3 regions of the Buttiauxella sp. AC038 genome follow, and region 2 is predicted to be linked to each of the others. Evidence: predicted binding sites of a transcription regulator. Region 2 holds the regulator's gene; each other region holds the start of a gene.
What was found. Region 2 encodes PhoB, which activates phosphate uptake and scavenging genes when phosphate is short. Its sites were predicted from a motif close to CTGTCATAAAACTGNCNNAT; they were not measured.
Positions count from the first base shown of each region.

Region 1: the regulator PhoB is predicted to act here: its motif matches at 4,096-4,115, upstream of kdgR (DNA-binding transcriptional regulator KdgR).
Region 3: the regulator PhoB is predicted to act here: its motif matches at 1,809-1,828, upstream of AC0IXI_RS23035 (MIP/aquaporin family protein).

Region 1 covers NZ_CEEDCQ010000001.1:2,109,858-2,116,493, reverse strand. Annotated here, with positions in the region: gene ftsI (peptidoglycan glycosyltransferase FtsI) at 1-91, opposite strand, end outside; gene cspE (transcription antiterminator/RNA stability regulator CspE) at 325-534, opposite strand; gene AC0IXI_RS10095 (DUF2627 domain-containing protein) at 548-691, opposite strand; gene AC0IXI_RS10090 (MBL fold metallo-hydrolase) at 1,222-2,223, opposite strand; gene AC0IXI_RS10085 (YebO family protein) at 2,260-2,547, opposite strand; gene mgrB (PhoP/PhoQ regulatory lipoprotein MgrB) at 2,622-2,765, opposite strand; gene AC0IXI_RS10075 (YobH family protein) at 2,923-3,165, shown strand; gene kdgR (DNA-binding transcriptional regulator KdgR) at 3,212-4,003, opposite strand; gene AC0IXI_RS10065 (MFS transporter) at 4,183-5,559, shown strand; gene htpX (protease HtpX) at 5,605-6,486, opposite strand.
Region 2 covers NZ_CEEDCQ010000001.1:3,979,754-3,986,389, forward strand. Annotated here, with positions in the region: gene proY (proline-specific permease ProY) at 1-100, opposite strand, end outside; gene brnQ (branched-chain amino acid transporter carrier protein BrnQ) at 172-1,494, opposite strand; gene phoR (phosphate regulon sensor histidine kinase PhoR) at 1,913-3,220, opposite strand; gene phoB (phosphate response regulator transcription factor PhoB) at 3,243-3,932, opposite strand; gene sbcD (exonuclease subunit SbcD) at 4,144-5,361, shown strand; gene sbcC (exonuclease subunit SbcC) at 5,358-6,636, shown strand, end outside.
Region 3 covers NZ_CEEDCQ010000001.1:4,871,310-4,877,945, reverse strand. Annotated here, with positions in the region: gene glpK (glycerol kinase GlpK) at 1-800, opposite strand, end outside; gene AC0IXI_RS23035 (MIP/aquaporin family protein) at 822-1,673, opposite strand; gene zapB (septal ring assembly protein ZapB) at 2,243-2,482, shown strand; gene rraA (ribonuclease E activity regulator RraA) at 2,734-3,219, opposite strand; gene menA (1,4-dihydroxy-2-naphthoate polyprenyltransferase) at 3,312-4,241, opposite strand; gene hslU (HslU--HslV peptidase ATPase subunit) at 4,318-5,652, opposite strand; gene hslV (ATP-dependent protease subunit HslV) at 5,662-6,192, opposite strand; gene ftsN (cell division protein FtsN) at 6,407-6,636, opposite strand, start outside.

The DNA.
Region 1 (6,636 bases), 1.9 Mb from region 2:
AGAACACCAGACACATAAAGATAGCGATGCAAAGAAGAGCAAAACGCCACTGAATAAAATTACCCACGATTCCAGGGGCGGTTTTTCTCACATTCAATCCTTAACGACAACTAAGCGATTGAAAATTTAAACATAATGGGGAAACTAACCAGACAGGAACAGTGCTACAAGATGCGCTGCTTTGCTACAAGACATAACTGAGAGAGCTTTCCAGAAACACATAGAAAAATAATGGTCAACATTCAGACATGAAAAAGCCCCGCTACAAGAGCGAGGCTTTCATCAAAATTTGGCGTTATTCGCGCCAGGTCTAATTCAGACGAATTAGATAGCAGTTACGTTAACCGCTGCAGGGCCTTTCTGGCCGTCCTGGATTTCGAACTCAACGTTCTGGCCTTCAGCCAAAGTTTTGAAGCCGTTACCCTGGATTGCAGAGAAGTGTACGAACACATCTTTGCTGCCGTCAGCAGGAGTAATGAAACCAAAACCTTTAGACTCGTTGAACCACTTAACTTGACCTTTAATCTTTGCCATTTTGCAAAATTCCTTAGATTGTTTTCTTTGCCCGGAGGCATAACTTAGCTAAAACAGAGACATTACTGCATGAGGCACTAATATAAGGCTCGGCAGAGAAGCGGTATTCAACGACAACGTGTTTACTCAGAACTTCTTTACTGAAAATGCCACACATAAACAGAACTGTACCTCGTTTAACCCAACGTGTTATCACATACAACGCAATCAATGGCAAGCCATTTTTCGGCGTGTATCGATCTGTCGCACAAATTCCGAAACTCATATTGTAATGAAAATGAAATGCACAATTTGTGCATAGATTAACAGTAAACAATGATGATTCCGTGCATTCATATGACGACCACAGACAACGTTTTTACCATAGCCCAAAGATATCTTTTCGTCCAGGCGAAGTGCGAAAAAGTCGCTATCACCGGCATTATGCTTATGATTTTTTTAGCATAGCTATGCAAAAAATGAACAATCTCACATTGCTACTAAAACAATATAACTGGTATAAGAAATAGCGAGAATGGAAAAATGAATAAAGCTTGAGCAGTTGTCTGTTTATATTGCACCAAAAGAATGAAAGTTTAATCAACCCATGCTTCATGATGAGGCAATAAAAACGTTTCGCTATATTTTCATGTAATAAAGTAACCAAAAGATAGCTCGTAATAGCGTCTTAAAAATTTTTAATAATGTTTAAGTCTTAATTTTAAATAAGTGTGAACTTTGACCAATACACAACGGCGAAAAGAGTCGCCCATCCTCACCTTCATCATCAAGAGCGGTTAGTAACTCTTGCGGTGGCATGTCCAGTGATTCATCAGCCAGTTCAAATACTCCCCAATGGATAGGAACCGTAAAAGGCCTGCCCAACTGCTGCCAAAGCGTAACCGCCTGCTGCGGATCCATATGATGGCTACTCATGAACCAGCGCGGGGAATAAGCACCTATTGGTATCAATGCCGCATCCAGGGAGCCTCTGAACAAAGCAATATCAGCAAGTCCTGCTGTATAGCCTGTATCACCGCTAAACCATATCCTTAAGTGACTACTTTCGATAATCCACCCGCACCACAAACTCCGGTTACGATCCCAGAATGAACGCATGCTCCAGTGCTGTGCCGGCACCGCTGTAAAAGTCATTCCTTGCAGGGTAAAGCTCTGCCACCAGTCAAGCTCAGTTACATGGCGTATACCACGACGGGTAAACCACTGCTTTAAGCCCAGCGGGACAAAGAAATGAGTGTCGGGGAAACGACGGACAATCTGTTGAATGGTGGAACGGTCCAGATGATCGTAATGATTATGTGAAATCAAAACAGCATCAAGTTGATGCAATTCATTGATATGAATTGGGGATGGAGTCTTGCGCTTAGGGCCTGCAAACGATAATGGGGAAGCTCGCTGGGACAACACGGGGTCGGTAAGTAAATACAGGCCATTGATACGCAACAATACCGTTGCATGCCCTAACCACCACAGCCGGTCATCTTCTCCCTGGAGTTCAGCCTTTTGCCACCAACGTTCAGTGAAGGCGGCATAACCATTACTCGGAGGATGGGGCAATCCCTGCGCTTTTCGCTCTTTACGCCAACGTTCAACATCACCCGGTTTTCGTAAGCTTGACTCCAGATTACGAAAACCGTCAATTTGGTGATGAGATTTTAGGGGATCAAACCAAGGATTTTTCCACCGCATGGTCACTCCACAGCAACACAAACAGGTTAATCAGGATTAGCGCTCAGCGACCAGACGAATAAAATCATCTTCCACTTCGTCATCTTCCTTTGCTACTTCTGGTGCTTCCTTGACTACTTCAGGCTCGTTCGCTTCACACAAACGTCGTAACAGTGCAGTCTGCCGCTTTTGCTGATCCAGCAACTCTTCAAGAAGCTCGATCTGTTCATTGGTGCGGCTACTTGCACGGTTAACAAAGAACCACATTACGAGGCCGATAACCAGTACCACCAGGGAAACTGTCAGGGACACGATATTCAACGCGCCAACACTTAATTCGTTCATATTACCACCTCAGCAAAACGCGCTATTCTACACCTGCCGGGTCTTAAGGTAAGCACTATGTGGATAAAAACACACTACCAGGGAATAAATTTATTAATTGTACAAATGCCGCTGAAAAATTGTACATCCTGATCGCACATTACATTGACCATTTGGGTCCATAGCAGCATGCAGACGAAAAAAACCGCAATCAGAATAAGCCATCTGTACTTTCTCACTACACTCTCCACCTCTTTCCTATTTATTGTAAAGTCTGACATAGACAGCCTAAACGACACATAACTCTCACGTATATTATTTAAGAATCATCACATTGCTAGTACAGTGCAATCCGCTACGCTTAGAAGTCTAATTACTTAATAATAAGAGGCACCTATGCGTATTGTGATCCGCACTATTATTGTAATAGCGCTTTTGTGGATCGGTTTACTCCTCTCTGGATATGGAGTTTTGATTGGAAGTCATGAAAATGCTGCAGGTATGGGGCTTCAATGCAAATACCTAACTGCTCGAAATGTCACCACCGCACAATTTGTTCATACCAGTAGTGGAATTATCGGACTTAGCGATTGCCCAGTATTGCGTAAAAGTGATGAAGTTATCGATACGGGTAACTAGGAACATATAAAGAAAACGCCGCTAAATAGCGGCGTTTTCTCTTTCATCAGAATGGATATTCGTGATAACCCATTTGTTCAGAAATAGTTCGCGCTGCGTCATGAAGCATCGCTACATATTCATGGAGCCTGTCTTCAGAAAAACGAAGTGTCGGGAATGAAATACTCAAACCGGCAATAACAACTCCAAATCGGTCAAAAACAGGTACGCCGATGCAGCGTAAACCTTCTTCCTGTTCTTGGTTATCTTCACCGTAACCCTGCTCACGCACGGTATCCAGAACGTCCAACAATTCGTCGGTACTCATGATAGTGCGCTCAGTGCTGCGGTTATATTCCACATCAGCAAGGATTTCACGCACTTCATTGCGATCGCGCCACGCCAGAAGCACTTTACCAATCGCGGTGCTGTACAATGGGTTACGACGACCGATGCGCGAGTACATGCGCAGGTTGTACATAGAGTCAATCTTATGGATATAGACAATACTGTCTTCATCCAACGCACCCAAGTGGATGGTTTCTTTCGTCAAACGCGATAGTTCTCGCATTTGAATGTCTGCGCTACGAATCAAATCAACGTTCTGCAATGCACGCGCACCCAGCTCAAACAGCTTTAGGGTTAGCGAGTATTTTTCAGATTCGCCTTCCTGAGCAACATAACCCAGGGATTTCATAGTCTGCAAAAAGCGATAGACGGTGCTTTTTGACATCATTACGCGTTGCGATAATTCAGTAATACCAATTTCGCGTTCTTCGCCAAGCGCCTGTAAAATGCCAAAAACTTTCAGGACAGAAGAGACAGAATCAGGTTGTTTATCCAGATCTGCGATAGCCATTAAATCACCTCGATCGCATTTGTTTTATAAAAATCAGAACTGGTTTTTAGTATAAGTTGACTACCATGTCATCGCAATGAATCTATTCTATTTCGTTACAAATCTGCGACATATCCCTTAAATTTAGTGCTATTATTATTGCTCTTCGAATAAATCACCCATGAAGTTAAATTTCCCTTATGGATAAAACCCTTGCTGATGGGCTGCCAATACCGCAGCGCTATGGTGCTATTTTGGCCATTGCGTTGGGTATCACAATGGCAGTTCTGGATGGCGTGATCGCAAACGTAGCACTTCCAACTATTGCCCGAGAACTAAACGCCAGTCCGGCAGAATCCATCTGGATAGTGAACAGCTATCAAATCGCGATAATTATTTCGTTACTGTCGATGTCATTCTTAGGCGATATTTTTGGTTATCGCCGGGTATATCAGTGCGGGCTGATTCTGTTTTGCATGACATCACTATTCTGTGCGCTGTCGAATTCATTGCCCATGTTGACGTTTGCTCGTGTGCTTCAGGGCTTTGGCGGTGCCGCATTAATGAGCGTCAATACTGCTCTCATCAGGCTTATCTACCCGCAAAGACATCTCGGCCGCGGAATGGGAATTAACTCGTTTATTGTCGCCGTATCCTCAGCTGCCGGGCCAACTATTGCCGCCGCTATTCTTTCTGTCGCGTCTTGGAAATGGCTGTTTTTGATTAATGTGCCAATTGGTATTCTCGCGCTATTGCTAGCAATTCGTTTTCTACCTCCCAATCAACAAAAATCACAGGGCCAACGCTTTGATATCCCCAGCGCGATTATGAATGCCTTGACGTTCGGTCTGTTGATCTCGGCAATTAGTGGTTTTGCCCAAGGGCAGTCAGGGTGGCTGATCATTTCCGAGCTCGTTGCATTAGCTGTGATTGGCTTCTTCTTTATTCGTCGCCAACTGAAACTGCCCTTCCCTCTGTTACCCGTGGATTTATTGCGTATTCCTGTATTTTCATTATCTATGGGAACGTCCGTTTGTTCCTTCGCCGCTCAAATGCTAGCGATGGTTTCACTTCCCTTCTTCCTGCAATCAACATTAGGACGCAGCGAAGTCGAAACGGGTCTGCTTCTCACACCGTGGCCAATTGCAACAATGATAATGGCTCCGGTTGCAGGTCATTTGATTGGGCGAGTACATGCAGGGCTGCTGGGTGGGCTCGGGCTTGTTATTATGGCATTCGGTTTATTTGCTTTAGCGCTGTTACCACACAACCCTACCGATATCGATATCATCTGGCGCATGCTTTTGTGCGGTGCTGGGTTCGGTTTGTTCCAGTCACCTAATAACCACACCATTATTTCTTCAGCGCCGCGTAACCGCAGCGGCGGTGCTAGTGGCATGTTAGGCACGGCTCGTTTATTAGGACAGAGTTGCGGTGCAGCCCTGGTGGCTTTGATGTTCAACCTTTTCGCGATTCACGGAACGCATGCCTCGCTTTTACTGGCAGGGAGTTTTGCAACCATCGCCGCCATTGTCAGCAGTTTACGCATGTCCCAACCTACGACTTCGCAGGCATAAAAAAAGCGTGCCAGCGATGGCACGCTTTTTTACCACGTTTTACGACTACTTCAGGTATTCGCCGTTACGCAGCGCTTCAATACGTTTATCCAACGGTGGGTGAGTCATGAACAATTCACTCATAGACTTCGCCTTACCATTGATACAAAACGCCATCATGCTGCTGGCTTCTTGCGGTTCATAGCTGGTTTTCAGGCGCTGCAGTGCGGCAATCATTTTTTCACGACCGACCAATTTTGCAGATCCGGCATCAGCATGGAATTCACGGTGACGTGAGAACCACATTGTGATGATGCTCGCCAGAATACCAAATACCAGTTCCAGAACAGTCGCAATGGCAAAATAGACAAACGGGTTGCCGTTGTTGCTCTCACCTTCATCCCGATTACCAGACAAGAAGCCAGAAGCGACTTGCGCGATGATACGAGAAATAAAGATTACGAAGGTGTTCACCACGCCCTGAATCAGCGTCATGGTTACCATGTCGCCATTCGCGATATGGCTGATTTCGTGTGCGATAACCGCTTCTGCTTCATCACGGCTCATGTTCTGCAGAAGACCGGTGCTAACAGCAACAAGCGATGCATTACGACGAGCGCCGGTGGCAAACGCATTAATATCTGGCGCATGGTAAATAGCCACCTGCGGCATGGCGATACCCGCTTGCTGAGACTGTTGGCGCACTGTTTCCATCAGCCAGCGCTCTGTTTCATTGCGCGGTTGCTCAATCACTTCCCCGCCCACTGAACGCAATGCCATCCATTTGGACATCAGTAATGAGATGATTGAACCACCAAAGCCAAACAACACCGCCATGATCATCAGACCCTGCACGCTGCTCGACTGGATCCCCGTCAGGCTTAGCACTAGCCCGAAAACGACCATGACTGCAAGGTTGGTCAACAGGAAAAGCCCGATACGCATCATAATTTTCTTTTTACCTCGGTTAAAAATACGCATTCTGCGTTACCCCACATCGTAGGGGCAAGCTTGCTATTTTCAAGCATTCATCGTTGCCAAGTGGTTAATAATACATAACTTTACATTTAAGAAGAGGTTGATTTACGCGGCTTGATA
Region 2 (6,636 bases):
CCGAGCCATAAAACAGCCCGGTGCCAATTGCCGAACCCAACGCCATAAAGCGTATGTGCCGGGTACTCAAGCCGCGCTTGAGTTTATTAGCGTTTTCCATTGATTCCATACCTGCTTAACAATAAAAAAAACCACGGAGCTAAGCCCCGTGGTTGAACATAATTTTAATTTTTAGTGGGCGGCGGATGCCACCTGTCGCCCTGCGGCGCGGTCCCAAATGATGGCAATAACCACCATGATGACCGTTGGTGCTAGCCATGCCAACCCTTGATCAGCAAGCGGCAAACGCGCCGTCCACGCTGGTAAAATATCACTGATTGCCGAAGCTTTAATCCCATCAAGGATACCGAACAAGGTACTGATGAGCATCGCCGGAGCGATAACGCGAGTTGAATTATGCCACCACGGACGGGTGAAACTCAGTACCACCAGCGCAATACACGGTGGGTAAATTGCCGTCAGCACTGGAATCGAAATCTGAATCAAATGGCTCAGGCCGAGGTTAGAAACCACCATCGAGAACAGGCCAAGGATAAACACCAGCGAGCGGTAAGACAGCGGCAGAAACTGGCTGAAGAACTCAGCACACGCGCAAGTCAGGCCAATCGCCGTTACCATGCACGCGAGGAAAATCAGCGCGGCAAGGAAGAAGCTACCGGCACCACCGAAGGTATGAGCAACATACGCATGCAGAATTGCGGCACCGTTCGCGTTTTGATCGCTAACCAGCGATGCGCTGTCAGAACCCAGGCGGAACAGTGCTAAGTAAATAAGCGTTAAGCCGATACCTGCAATCAGGCCAGCCCAGATGGTATAGCGCGTCAGTAAGCGAGATTCAGTAACGCCACGTGAACGCGCTGCGTTAACAATGACAATCCCAAAGACCAAAGATGCCAGCGTATCCATGGTCAGATAACCATTGACGAAGCCGTTAGAAAACGCCGCATGTTGGTACGCTTCAGTTGCGGTGCTGATACCACCAGCAGGCCACAGAATCGCACCGACTGACAACGCTAACAGCGCGACAATTTTTACCGGAGCCAGCACATGACCAACGGTATCCAACAATTTGCCCGGATACAAAGAGATGGCCATAACAATGGCAAAATAAACCAGGCTGTAGATAAACAGAGCAAGTTCACTGCTGCCAACCAGCGGCGCAATCCCCACTTCGAAGGAGACAGTCGCTGTACGAGGTGTCGCAAACAGTGGTCCAACGGCCAGATAACAAACGGTGGCCAACAGCACACCGGCACGGCGGCCGATTGGCGAGCTCAGGCTATCAATACCACCACCAACACGAGCGATAGCGACAATAGTCAGAACGGGCAGGCCAACTGCGGTGACCAGGAAGCCAAGGGAGGCAATCCAGACATGCTCACCAGCCTGTAAACCCACCATTGGCGGGAAAATGATATTGCCTGCTCCGACAAACAGCGCAAAGGTCATAAAGCCCAGTGCGAGGATGTCTCGAGATTTCAAATGATGAGTCATAAAATTTATACAGCCTGTGGATGTGTGGTGTTGAAAGTTTTGAAAATATTCAAATTTTTATACGGGTTAACTCGGCATAAAAGCGGCAATTGGTAGTTACGACAGCGGAAAATCCTTTCCTGGATCGGTGGAGAAGAATAGTTGTTTGAATTACCACTCAAATCCAGTCGGTCTACCAATTACAGGGGCGCAATTAAAACGCTTATAGCGTTTGAAGGCAAGAAGGGATCCAAAAACCAGATTGATATCCTTAAATTAGCCAGAAAGTTAGAGGATAAGTTTATCCATCAGAAAATATCATGGTCGTTTGTGCGGTCAAATTACAACCAATCGAGGATTATTGATTTACATCTGAGCAAAAAAAACACAGACCAGAAGACTGGCCTGTGGAAAGTTTTTTTGACACAGCCAGAGCAAGCTACTCTGGCTGAACCACTTTTTCGTTAACGATAAGACGCTCAGGCAGTACAAAGGAAAAGGTCGTTCCTTTACCCGGCTGGCTTTCAATATGAAGACGCGCATCATGATGGCTCAAGGCATGTTTCACTATCGCAAGCCCCAGCCCGCTGCCACCGGTTTGCCGTGAACGCGCTTTATCCACGCGGTAGAAACGCTCGGTCAGGCGTGGAATGTGTTCGGCTGAAATGCCCGGTCCCGTGTCCGCAACGCTAAAGCACGCCCCACCCGCAGCCCGTTTCCAGCTCACGGTAATATGTGTGCCATCTGGTGTATGGTTTACGGCGTTATAAACGAGGTTTGAAATCGCACTGCGCAATTGTTCTTCATTACCAAACACTTTTAAAGCCGGATCAATATCAAACTGTAACGTCTGTCTTTGCTGGCTGAGAGTTTGCGCTTCGCGCTCCACCACACGCAACATCAGTGGCACATCAATCTTTTCATTGAGCACCATCGCGGGTGCAGCTTCAATTTTTGACAACGTGAGAAGCTGCTTAACCAGCCCTTCCATACGCGAGGTTTGTTCGCGCATCGTGCCCAACGCTTTCTCGCGCAGCGGGCCTTCAAGGGTTTGATCCTGCATCATCTCCAGATAACCTTGCAGCACCGTTAACGGTGTACGCAGTTCATGGCTGACGTTGGCAAAGAAGTTGCGACGCGCCCCTTCAAGCTGGTGCATCTGAGTCACATCACGCGCCACCAGCAGCCACTGTTCGTCGCTATAAGGCATTACGCGAAATTCCAGATGGCGGCCATTATTGAGTACCAGTGTCAGCGGGCGAGCAAAATCTTTCTGCGACAAATAGCGGGTAAATTCAGGGTAACGCAGCAAGTTAAGGATGTTCTGCCCGTTATCATCCGGCCAGCGCAGTCCCAATAATTGTTGAGCAAGTCCATTACACCAAAAAATCGTCCCTTCTTCGGTGGTCAGTACGACCGCATCGGGCAATGATTCTGCACCGCTACGAAAGCGCTTAATCAAATTGCCTAATTCTTTTCGGCGCTTTTTATTACGCAGTTGCATCTGATGCAGGCCGTACAACAGCGGGTCCCAACTCCCCCGCCCCGGCGGAGGCGTCATGCTACGATCAACCCACAACCACCACGACAGACGTAGCAGATTCCAGAAATGCCAAACCAGCAGCCCAGTGACTGCCAGTAATAAAAACCAAGGTAAATGGCCAAAAATAAGGCCTAAAATGACGGCCGGTATACAACAGAGCACCAGCTCCAGTACCAGCCTTTTCCATGACAACCGTTCCAGCACGCGTCACTCTCCTGATAAGGAATTAAAAGCGGGTTGAGAACCGATAACCCGTACCGCGTACTGTTTGTACCATTCTGTCATGTCCACTATGTTCGAGCGCTTTGCGTAACCGACGAATATGTACGTCAACCGTTCGGTCTTCGACATAAACATTGGTGCCCCATACATGATTGAGCAATTGTTCACGGCTATACACCCGCTCCGGGTGTGTCATAAAGAAGTGCAGTAGCTTAAATTCTGTTGGCCCCATATCCAATGGGTTTTCCCCGGTCATCACGCGATGCGACGACGGGTCTAGAATCAGCCCCTGCATATCGATCACTTCTTCTACCGCCATCGGAGAGATACGGCGCATCACAGCTTTAATACGCGCCACCAACTCTTTCGGAGAAAACGGCTTAGTAATATAGTCATCGGCCCCGACTTCGAGACCTCGCACACGGTCTTCCTCTTCCCCACGCGCAGTCAGCATCATCACCGGTATATCACGCGTCATAGCTTCACGTTTCAGGTGCTTAATAAACTGAATACCGGAGCCGCCTGGCAGCATCCAGTCCAGCAGAATCAGATCGGGGAAAGGTTCGATAAGCAAGTTCACTGCACTGTCATAATCTTCCGCTTCAACTGGCTGAAAACCGTTTTGCTCAAGCACAAAACTGACCATCTCGCGGATTGGAGCTTCATCTTCTACGACCAGAATGCGTTTCGCCATGATTTGTCTTGTCCAGGGAATAATTATTGTTGTTTCAATGCGGTGCCATTATGCGTCAGATTTATGACAGATTTATGAAAAAAATGACTGTTCAGCAACCCATCAATTTCATTTATGACACAGAGACATATGCCGTTTTCGCCTTGCCCCTGCATCTTCAAGGGCGACGTGTATATAATCGGGACTTCATTTTTAAGCCACCGGACAGGTCATGCGCATAATTCACACATCAGACTGGCATCTTGGTCAAAATTTTTATACCAAAAGTCGCGGTCCTGAGCACCAGGCGTTTCTTGAATGGCTGCTCAAAGCTGCCGTTGAAAATGATGTGGATGCCATAATCGTTGCGGGTGATATTTTTGATACCGGCTCACCGCCAAGCTATGCGCGAGAACTGTATAACCGCTTTGTGGTGCAACTCCAGGCGACGGGATGCTCGCTCGTGGTGCTGGCAGGAAACCATGATTCAGTGGCGACGCTCAACGAATCCCGCGAGCTTATGGCCTGCCTGAATACATATGTGATTGCCAGTGCCCGCCATGATGCAAGCCAGCAAGCTATCCGGCTCAATACCAAAAGCGGCCAGGCGGGTGCGATTCTGTGCCCAATCCCGTTTTTGCGCCCACGCGATATTCAAAGCAGCCAGGCGGGGCTGTCCGGCCATGAAAAACAGCGTTCTTTAATGGAAGCCATTAGCGAACATTATCAGCAGTGTTATCGCGCAGCCTGCGATTTGCGCGCTGACGCGAAGCTGCCGATTATCGCCACCGGGCATTTAACGACCGTCGGCGTGACAAAAAGCGATGCAGTGCGTGACATCTATATTGGCACGCTTGATGCCTTCCCGGCGCAGCATTTCCCGAATGCCGATTACATAGCGCTTGGCCATATTCATCGTGCGCAATTAATTGGCGGCACCGAACATATCCGTTACAGCGGTTCACCTATTCCGCTAAGTTTTGACGAAACCGGCAAGACCAAGAGCGTTTATCTGGTTGAGTTTGCCGAGGGTAAACTTCATGAGGTCACCCCACTGACTGTTCCAGTTAGCCAGCCGTTAGCGGTTATCAAAGGCTCGCTGTCTGAAATTGAACAGCAACTAGAACAGTGGCGCGATGCCCCGGCAGAACCCAAAGTGTGGCTGGATATCGAAATCGCCACCGATGAATACCTGCATGATATGCAACGCCATATCCAGCAAATCACCGAAACGCTGCCAGTAGAAGTGGTGTTGCTGCGCCGTAGCCGTGAGCAGCGCGAACGCGTTATCGCCCAGCAGCATAAAGAAACCCTGAGTGAACTCACCGTTGAGGAAGTTTTTGAACGCCGCCTGGTTCAGGAAGAGACCACCGAGGAGCGTGCGCAGCGCTTGCGCACCCTGTTTGCTCAAACCGTTGCCAGTCTGCATGACACGGAGGAACAGGCATGAAAATCCTTAGCCTACGGTTAAAAAACCTCAACTCCCTGAAAGGGGAATGGAAAATTGATTTCACCAGCGAGCCTTTTGCCAGCAACGGATTGTTTGCTATAACCGGGCCAACTGGTGCGGGGAAAACCACGCTGCTCGATGCTATCTGCCTCGCGCTTTATCACAAGACGCCGCGCCTCAATACCGTCTCACAGTCGCAAAATGATCTGATGACTCGCGATACAGCCGAATGTCTGGCGGAAGTGGAGTTTGAAGTAAAAGGTGTTGCCTACCGCGCATTCTGGAGCCAGAACCGGGCACGCAACGCGGTAAACGGCAATCTACAAGCCCCGCGTGTGGAGCTGGCAGAAGTAGCCAGCGGCAAAATAGTCGCCGATAAGGTCAAAGATAAGCTCGAGATCACCGCCAAATTGACCGGGCTGGATTACGACCGCTTTACCCGTTCGATGATGCTATCCCAAGGGCAGTTCGCTGCCTTTTTAAATGCCGATGCCAATGACCGTGCCTCGCTGCTCGAAGAACTGACCGGCACTGAAATTTACGGCACCGTTTCTGCGGCAGTGTTCGAAAATCATAAAAATGTGCGCAGCCAACTTGAGAACCTGCAAGCCCAGGCTGCGGGTGTAGCGTTATTGAGCGAAGAGCAGCGCCAGCAGCTTGCTGAGAGTTTGCAGGCACTTACTACTGAAGAAAAAGTACAGCTTGCAGAACAACTTAAACTCCAGCAACACCAGCAGTGGCTCGGCCTGCTTTCACAGCTCACACAGAAGCATACACAGACCCAACAGGCCTTGAATGCTGCAACCCTCGCAATAACAGAGGCGGCACCGCAGTTAGAAAAACTCACCCGAGCGCAACCCGCAGAAAAACTGCGCCCGGACTGGAAACGGTTACAGGAATTACAAACCACTCTACAAGCCACGCGCATTAAAACTGAGGAAGTGAACACTCGCTTACTTCAGACAAAGGCACGCCGCCAGCAGACACGGCTCGCAGCAGCAAGCCAGGCTGCAAAACTGACTGAAGAGGATACTCAGCTTCAGGATTGGCTGAAAACCCACGGACATTTTCGCTTGTGGGGGGCAGAACTGGCAGGCTGGCGCATGGCTTTCAGCCAGCAACAGCGTGATGCCACTCAGCTACAAACTTTGCAACGAGATATCGATGCCAGCCAGAAAAAACTCGCTCTGCTGCCTGTCATTGAATTGTCTCTTAGCGCAGATGAAGTTAGTGCTCATTTACAGACGACGATTGCCGCGCGCCCTCAGCGCCAGA
Region 3 (6,636 bases), 890 kb from region 2:
TAGGTGTTTTTCGCCATCCCTTCCTTCACGCACAGCTGGCCGAAGAGTGCCGCCTGCTGGTCACCGGCGATCCCGGCGATAGGAATACGCGTACCGCCTTTACCACCGATGTTGGTCTGGCCGTAAACTTCGGAGGATTTACGCACTTCTGGCAGCATCTCGCGTGGGATATCCAGCGCTTCGAGCATGCGGTCATCCCAGGTGAGATCGTGGATGTTAAACAACATGGTTCGGGAGGCGTTGGTGTAGTCAGTAACGTGCACGCGCCCTTGAGTCATTTTCCAGATAAGCCAGGTATCGACCGTACCAAACAGCAATTCGCCACGGCGCGCGCGTTCGCGGGAACCTTCAACGTGATCAAGAATCCACTTCACTTTGGTGCCGGAGAAATACGGGTCAACAACCAGCCCGGTTGCTGATTTGATGTACTCTTCCAGGCCGTCGCGTTTGAGCTGCTCGCAGATCTCTGCGGTACGACGGCACTGCCAGACGATGGCGTTATAAATTGGTTTGCCGGTCTCTTTTTCCCAGACAATCGCGGTTTCACGCTGGTTAGTGATACCTATTGCGGCGATTTGGTCGGAGTTGATGTCCGCTTTAGCCAGCACTTCTACAAGCGTGGAGCTTTGTGTTGCCCAAATCTCCATTGGGTCGTGCTCTACCCATCCAGCTTTTGGATAGATTTGCTGAAACTCGCGCTGTGACACGCTAACAACGTTGGCATCATGATCCAGGACGACGGCGCGGGAGCTGGTTGTGCCCTGATCGAGTGCGACAATATATTTTTTTTCGTGGGTCATAATTTTGTCCTGCAGTCAGTCTTACAAAGAAGCATTTTGTTGTGTGGATGTGCTGGATTTTTCTTCATCTTCAACACAAACATCACAAGGTAAATGGTGGCCAATCAGTTTACGGTAACCAAACGCACCTAGAGCCGCGCCTACAATCGGGCCAAATACAGGCACCAGGAAGTAAGGAATATCGCGGCCACCGGTGAAGGCGACATCGCCCCAGCCAGCTAACCAGGCGAAAAGTTTCGGGCCAAAGTCACGTGCTGGATTCATCGCAAATCCGGTCAACGGACCCATTGAGGCACCGATTACCGCAATCAGTAAGCCAATCAGCAATGGTGCTAACGGGCCACGCGGGATGCCGTTGCCATCGTCAGTCAGCGCCAGAATAACGCCCATCAGAATGGCTGTGATCACCATCTCTACGGCAAACGCCTGCACAAGATTGATGTGTGGGTTAGGGTAGGTTGAGAAGATACCTGCCAAATCCAGGCTTTCCACACTGCCGCGTACCATGTGGTGCGTCTGCTCGTAATCGAGGAATAAATTGTAATACAGGCCATAGACCAAAGCTGCGGCACAGAACGCACCTGCAACTTGCGAAAGAATAAACGGCACCACTTTGCGTTTATCGAAGCATGCGAACAGGCAAAGTGCGATAGTCACCGCCGGGTTAAGATGTGCACCGGAAACTCCTGCAGTCAGGTAGATAGCCATAGCTACTCCCAAACCCCAGATGATACTGATTTCCCACTGCCCGAAGCTTGCGCCCGCGACTTTTAAGGCGGCGACACATCCGACACCAAAGAAAATCAACAACGCGGTACCCATGAACTCGGCGATGCACTGACCTTTCAAGGTTGATGGAGCTGACTGACTCATAGTAGGGTCCTGAAGGCAAAATTAATGATTATTGTTTGTTCGGGCTTCCCTGCCGCGCAGGTGCCATGTAGGCATAGTGTTAATTTATCGTTAACGAACATAAACGAGAAATATCGAACTTTAAATTTGTGTTGTTCGTCATAAAAATGAGCGATTTCGCGCTGAAGTGTGCGCATTATCACCCAGAAAAGACAACGCAAACGCTCATGGAAGTAATCAATGCGTTAACAAATAGTGATTTTAGCGCTCATGGTCATTCGGCATATGCTGAAAAACGTTATGTTATGCAAAGAGCGCTTGAACTCGCTGGACACGGCTACTTACGCTACTTACAATCGAGACACGCTGCGTGGAGCGCATATATTCATAAGGTGTCTTCGGGGAATATCCGGAACGGGGATTTATACCCATCATCCTTCAAGCTGCAGGGGCGTTGGCTGCGCTCAGTTACCCGAATCACTTACTGAAGTAAGCTCATCGGGATAAGCTCCCTGGCCGCCTACCTGCAACTCGAATGCTAACGGGTATAGACATCCATCAACGCCTTGCAATTCAGAAGAGGTTCAGAAATGTCATTTGAAGTGTTTGAGAAACTGGAAGCAAAAGTACAGCAGGCGATTGATACCATTACCCTGCTGCAAATGGAAATTGAAGAGCTGAAAGAGACCAACAACAATTTGTCTCAGCAAGTTCAGCAGTCTCAGAGCAACCATGAAGAATTAGTGCGCGAAAATAATTCTCTGAAAGAACAGCAGCACGTTTGGCAGGATCGTCTGCATGCGCTGCTGGGTAAGATGGAAGAAGTCTAATACCCGTCATACTTCAAGCAGCAGGGGCGTTGGCTGTTTTCGTTCACCCCAGTCACTTACTTTAGTAAGCTCCTGGGGATTCACTCAATTGCCGCATTACTCGGCTGAGCCTCGCCCCGGTGGGGCCAGCGCAAGCGCTGTTCAAAAGTCTGAAGCCTTTTGTCCTGCAACTTGAATTATTTAGGGTATCGATTTATTCGACCAGAAAAAGAACGGGCGCCTTAGGGCGCCCGTTTTGTTATTCGATTGGGTTATTCAATATCGAGGGGATCTTCGGAAAGGATAATGCCGGTGTTATCCGCATACAGATGGTCGCCGGAGAAGAATGTCACGCCGCCAAAGTTAACGCGCACATCACTTTCACCAACGCCAACGCCTGCTGAACCTACCGGAATAGCGGCAATTGCCTGAATACCAATATCCAGTTCTTCCAGGTCATCTACCTGGCGTACTGCACCGTATACCACGATGCCTTCCCACTCATTTTGAGTCGCCAGACGGGCAAGTTCTGCGTCAATCAAAGCACGGCGAACAGAGCCGCCACCATCGATGACCAGCACTCGGCCACGGCCATTTTGTTCGAGCAGATCATACAACAATCCGTTGTCCTCGAAACATTTCACTGTGATGATTTGCCCGCCAAAGGACGACCGCCCACCGAAGTTGGAAAACAGCGGTTCAACGACGTTGACATCTTCCTGGTAGATGTCGCAAAGCTCGGAAGTATCATATTTCATAGGATTAAGGTTCTGTTGCTGCATGAGTTGTCAGTATATCGCTTAATCTCAACTGTTGGCAAAATCATCAATTGTTAATTGATATTTGTCAGCTAAAGCGACACCGTGCTGAGCACAACTCCTACCGCAAACAATACGTTAGCAAGCAATGCGGCTTTTACTGTCCGTTCAAGCATTGGGCGCATCGCAACAGGTTCCTTCTCGCGTAACACAAAACGCGCCTGCTTAATCAGTAACGGTGCTGCAAGCACAAACAGCCATCCCCAGAGGCTTTGCAACCACACCAGGTTAAATACCGCAAGGCACGCCAGCGCACCCATTAGCAGGCAGGCATGATAGCGACGGGCAAGTACTGGGCCCAGGCGCACAGCCAGTGTGTTTTTACCGTTCTCACGGTCGCTGTCGATATCACGCAAGTTATTGATGTTCAGCACAGCTGTTGCCAGTAATCCGCAAGCTGTCGCGGGTAAAAACACTAACGGGGCGAGAGCATGAGCCTGAAGATACCAGGTACCAGCCACACTTAACCAACCAAAGAAGACCAGTACTGAAATGTCCCCAAGTCCCATGTAACCATACGGACGAGTTCCGACGGTGTAGGTAATAGCCGCGATAATGGCCAGTAAACCCAGCACCAGGAAACCGAGAAAATCTGCCAGCGAACGACAAGCAACCGCGACCAGCGCCAGACCAGAAACACAGATTAATACCACTGTGATAATCAGCGCTTTTTTCATCTGCGCCTGGGTAATCACGCCTTTTTGCATTCCGCGCAATGGCCCGATTCTGTCTTCTTTGTCGCTCCCTTTTACCGCATCACCGTAGTCATTCGCCAGGTTTGAGAGGATTTGCAGTAACCCGGCAGTCAGCAGTGCCAGCAATGCAATTGTGGGGTTGAACACGCCTTGCCAGAAAGCCAACGCGGATCCACAGACGATAGAGGCAAATGCCAGTGGTAATGTGCGTGGGCGCAAGCTTTCAAGCCAGGCTTGAGTCGTGCTTACAGAGTGCGATTCGCTCATAGTTCTCTCTGTTAGATATAAAAAAATGGAGGGCATAAGCCCTCCATTTCAAATGAAGAAAATACGTTGAGCGCGATTATAGGATAAAACGGCTCAAGTCTTCATCTGCTACCAACTCATCCAGATGTTTACTGACATATTCGCCATCAATCAGGATGGACTGGCCGTTCATCTCGCTGGCATCGTAAGAGATGTCTTCAACCAGGCGTTCCAGAACAGTGTGCAGACGACGCGCACCAATGTTTTCGGTGGACTCGTTCACTTGCCATGCAGCCTGAGCAATGCGGCGAATACCGTCTTCGGTGAAGTCGATATTCACGCCTTCGGTGCCCAACAATGCTTTGTACTGCACGGTGATAGACGCGTTCGGCTCAGTCAGAATGCGCTCGAAATCTTCAACAGTCAGTGCCTGCAATTCCACACGAATTGGCAGACGACCCTGCAATTCTGGGATCAGGTCTGACGGACTTGCTACCTGGAATGCGCCAGATGCGATAAACAGGATGTGGTCAGTTTTGACCATTCCGTGTTTAGTCGAAACGGTGCAGCCTTCGACCAGTGGCAGTAAGTCGCGCTGAACGCCTTCACGGGAAACGTCCGGGCCGGAGCTGTTGCCACCACGCTTACAGATCTTGTCGATCTCATCGATAAACACGATACCGTGTTGCTCGACGGCATCAATGGCGTCTTGCTTCAGTTCTTCCGGGTTCACAAGTTTCGCGGCTTCTTCTTCAATCAGAAGTTTCATCGCCTCTTTGATTTTCAGCTTGCGTGGTTTTTGCTTCTGACCGCCCAGGTTCTGGAACATTGACTGCAACTGGCTAGTCATTTCTTCCATGCCAGGAGGAGCCATGATTTCAACGCCCATCGGTGCTGCAGCCAGATCGATCTCAATTTCTTTATCGTCTAACTGGCCTTCACGCAATTTCTTACGGAAAGACTGGCGCGCGGTAGATGGCTCAGGTGCCGTTTCGTTTTGGCCCCAGTTGTTCTTAGCTGGTGGGATCAGCACATCAAGAATGCGCTCTTCGGCCATTTCTTCGGCGCGGTAGCGGTTTTTCTCGATGGATTGCAGGCGAACCATTTTCATCGCAGAATCGGTCAGATCGCGGATGATAGAATCAACTTCTTTACCAACATAACCCACTTCGGTGAATTTGGTGGCTTCGACTTTGATGAACGGTGCGTTGGCAAGTTTTGCCAGACGACGGGCGATTTCGGTTTTACCGACACCGGTTGGGCCGATCATCAGAATGTTTTTTGGCGTAACTTCATGGCGCAGCTCTTCATTAAGCTGCATACGGCGCCAGCGGTTGCGCAGCGCAATCGCCACGGAACGCTTGGCATTGTCCTGGCCAATGATGTGTTTATTCAGTTCGCTGACAATTTCGCGTGGAGTCATTTCAGACATGGGGATTCCTTACGCCTTAGACGCTAATTCTTCAATAGTATGGAAATGGTTGGTGTAGATACAGATATCACCGGCAATCCCCAGCGATTTCTCTACGATGTCACGAGCACCCAGTTCGGTGTTATCAAGAAGTGCACGTGCCGCTGCCTGCGCATACGGGCCACCTGAACCAATTGCAATCAGATCATCTTCTGGCTGAATCACATCACCATTACCGGTGATGATAAGAGATGAATTTTCATCGGCGACGGCAAGCAACGCTTCGAGCTTGCGCAGCATGCGATCGGTACGCCAGTCTTTTGCCAGTTCAACCGCAGCTTTCACCAGGTGGCCCTGGTGCATTTCTAGCTTGCGCTCAAACAGTTCGAATAGGGTAAAGGCATCCGCAGTGCCGCCAGCAAAACCGGCAATCACTTTGTCGTTATACAAACGACGTACTTTTTTAACGTTGCCTTTCATTACAGTATTGCCGAGCGTGGCCTGACCATCACCACCGATTACGACATGGCCGTTACGGCGCACACTTACTATTGTTGTCACGAGCAGACCCCTTATTGCATCAGCTATACCCGTCATAATTCAAGTTGCAGTTGCGTTGGCTGCTTTCAGTCACCCGAATCACTTACTTGAGTAAGCTCATCGGGACTCCTTCTTTTGCCGCCTTCCTTCAACCCGAATTATTTAGGGTAGAAATATGATCCCCAAAATGTGTTTGGGGTTGAATGCAATTATAGATGGGGGGATTTTGGGGGTTTCAACCCCCAGCACCAAGACGAATACAGTTAGAGTGGCCTGCCATCTTCAACTGGCTAATTGTACCGTCAGCTTTCTCTTTGCCCTTGATTGGGCCAATGACGACGCGGTTCCAGCCATTGTTGGTGGTAATGCGTGAATCAAAACCTTCGAAAGCAAGCTGCGCACGGACAGTTTCTGCCTGTTCGGCACCCTTGAAGGAGCCACACTGTACCATCCAGCGTTTCTCAT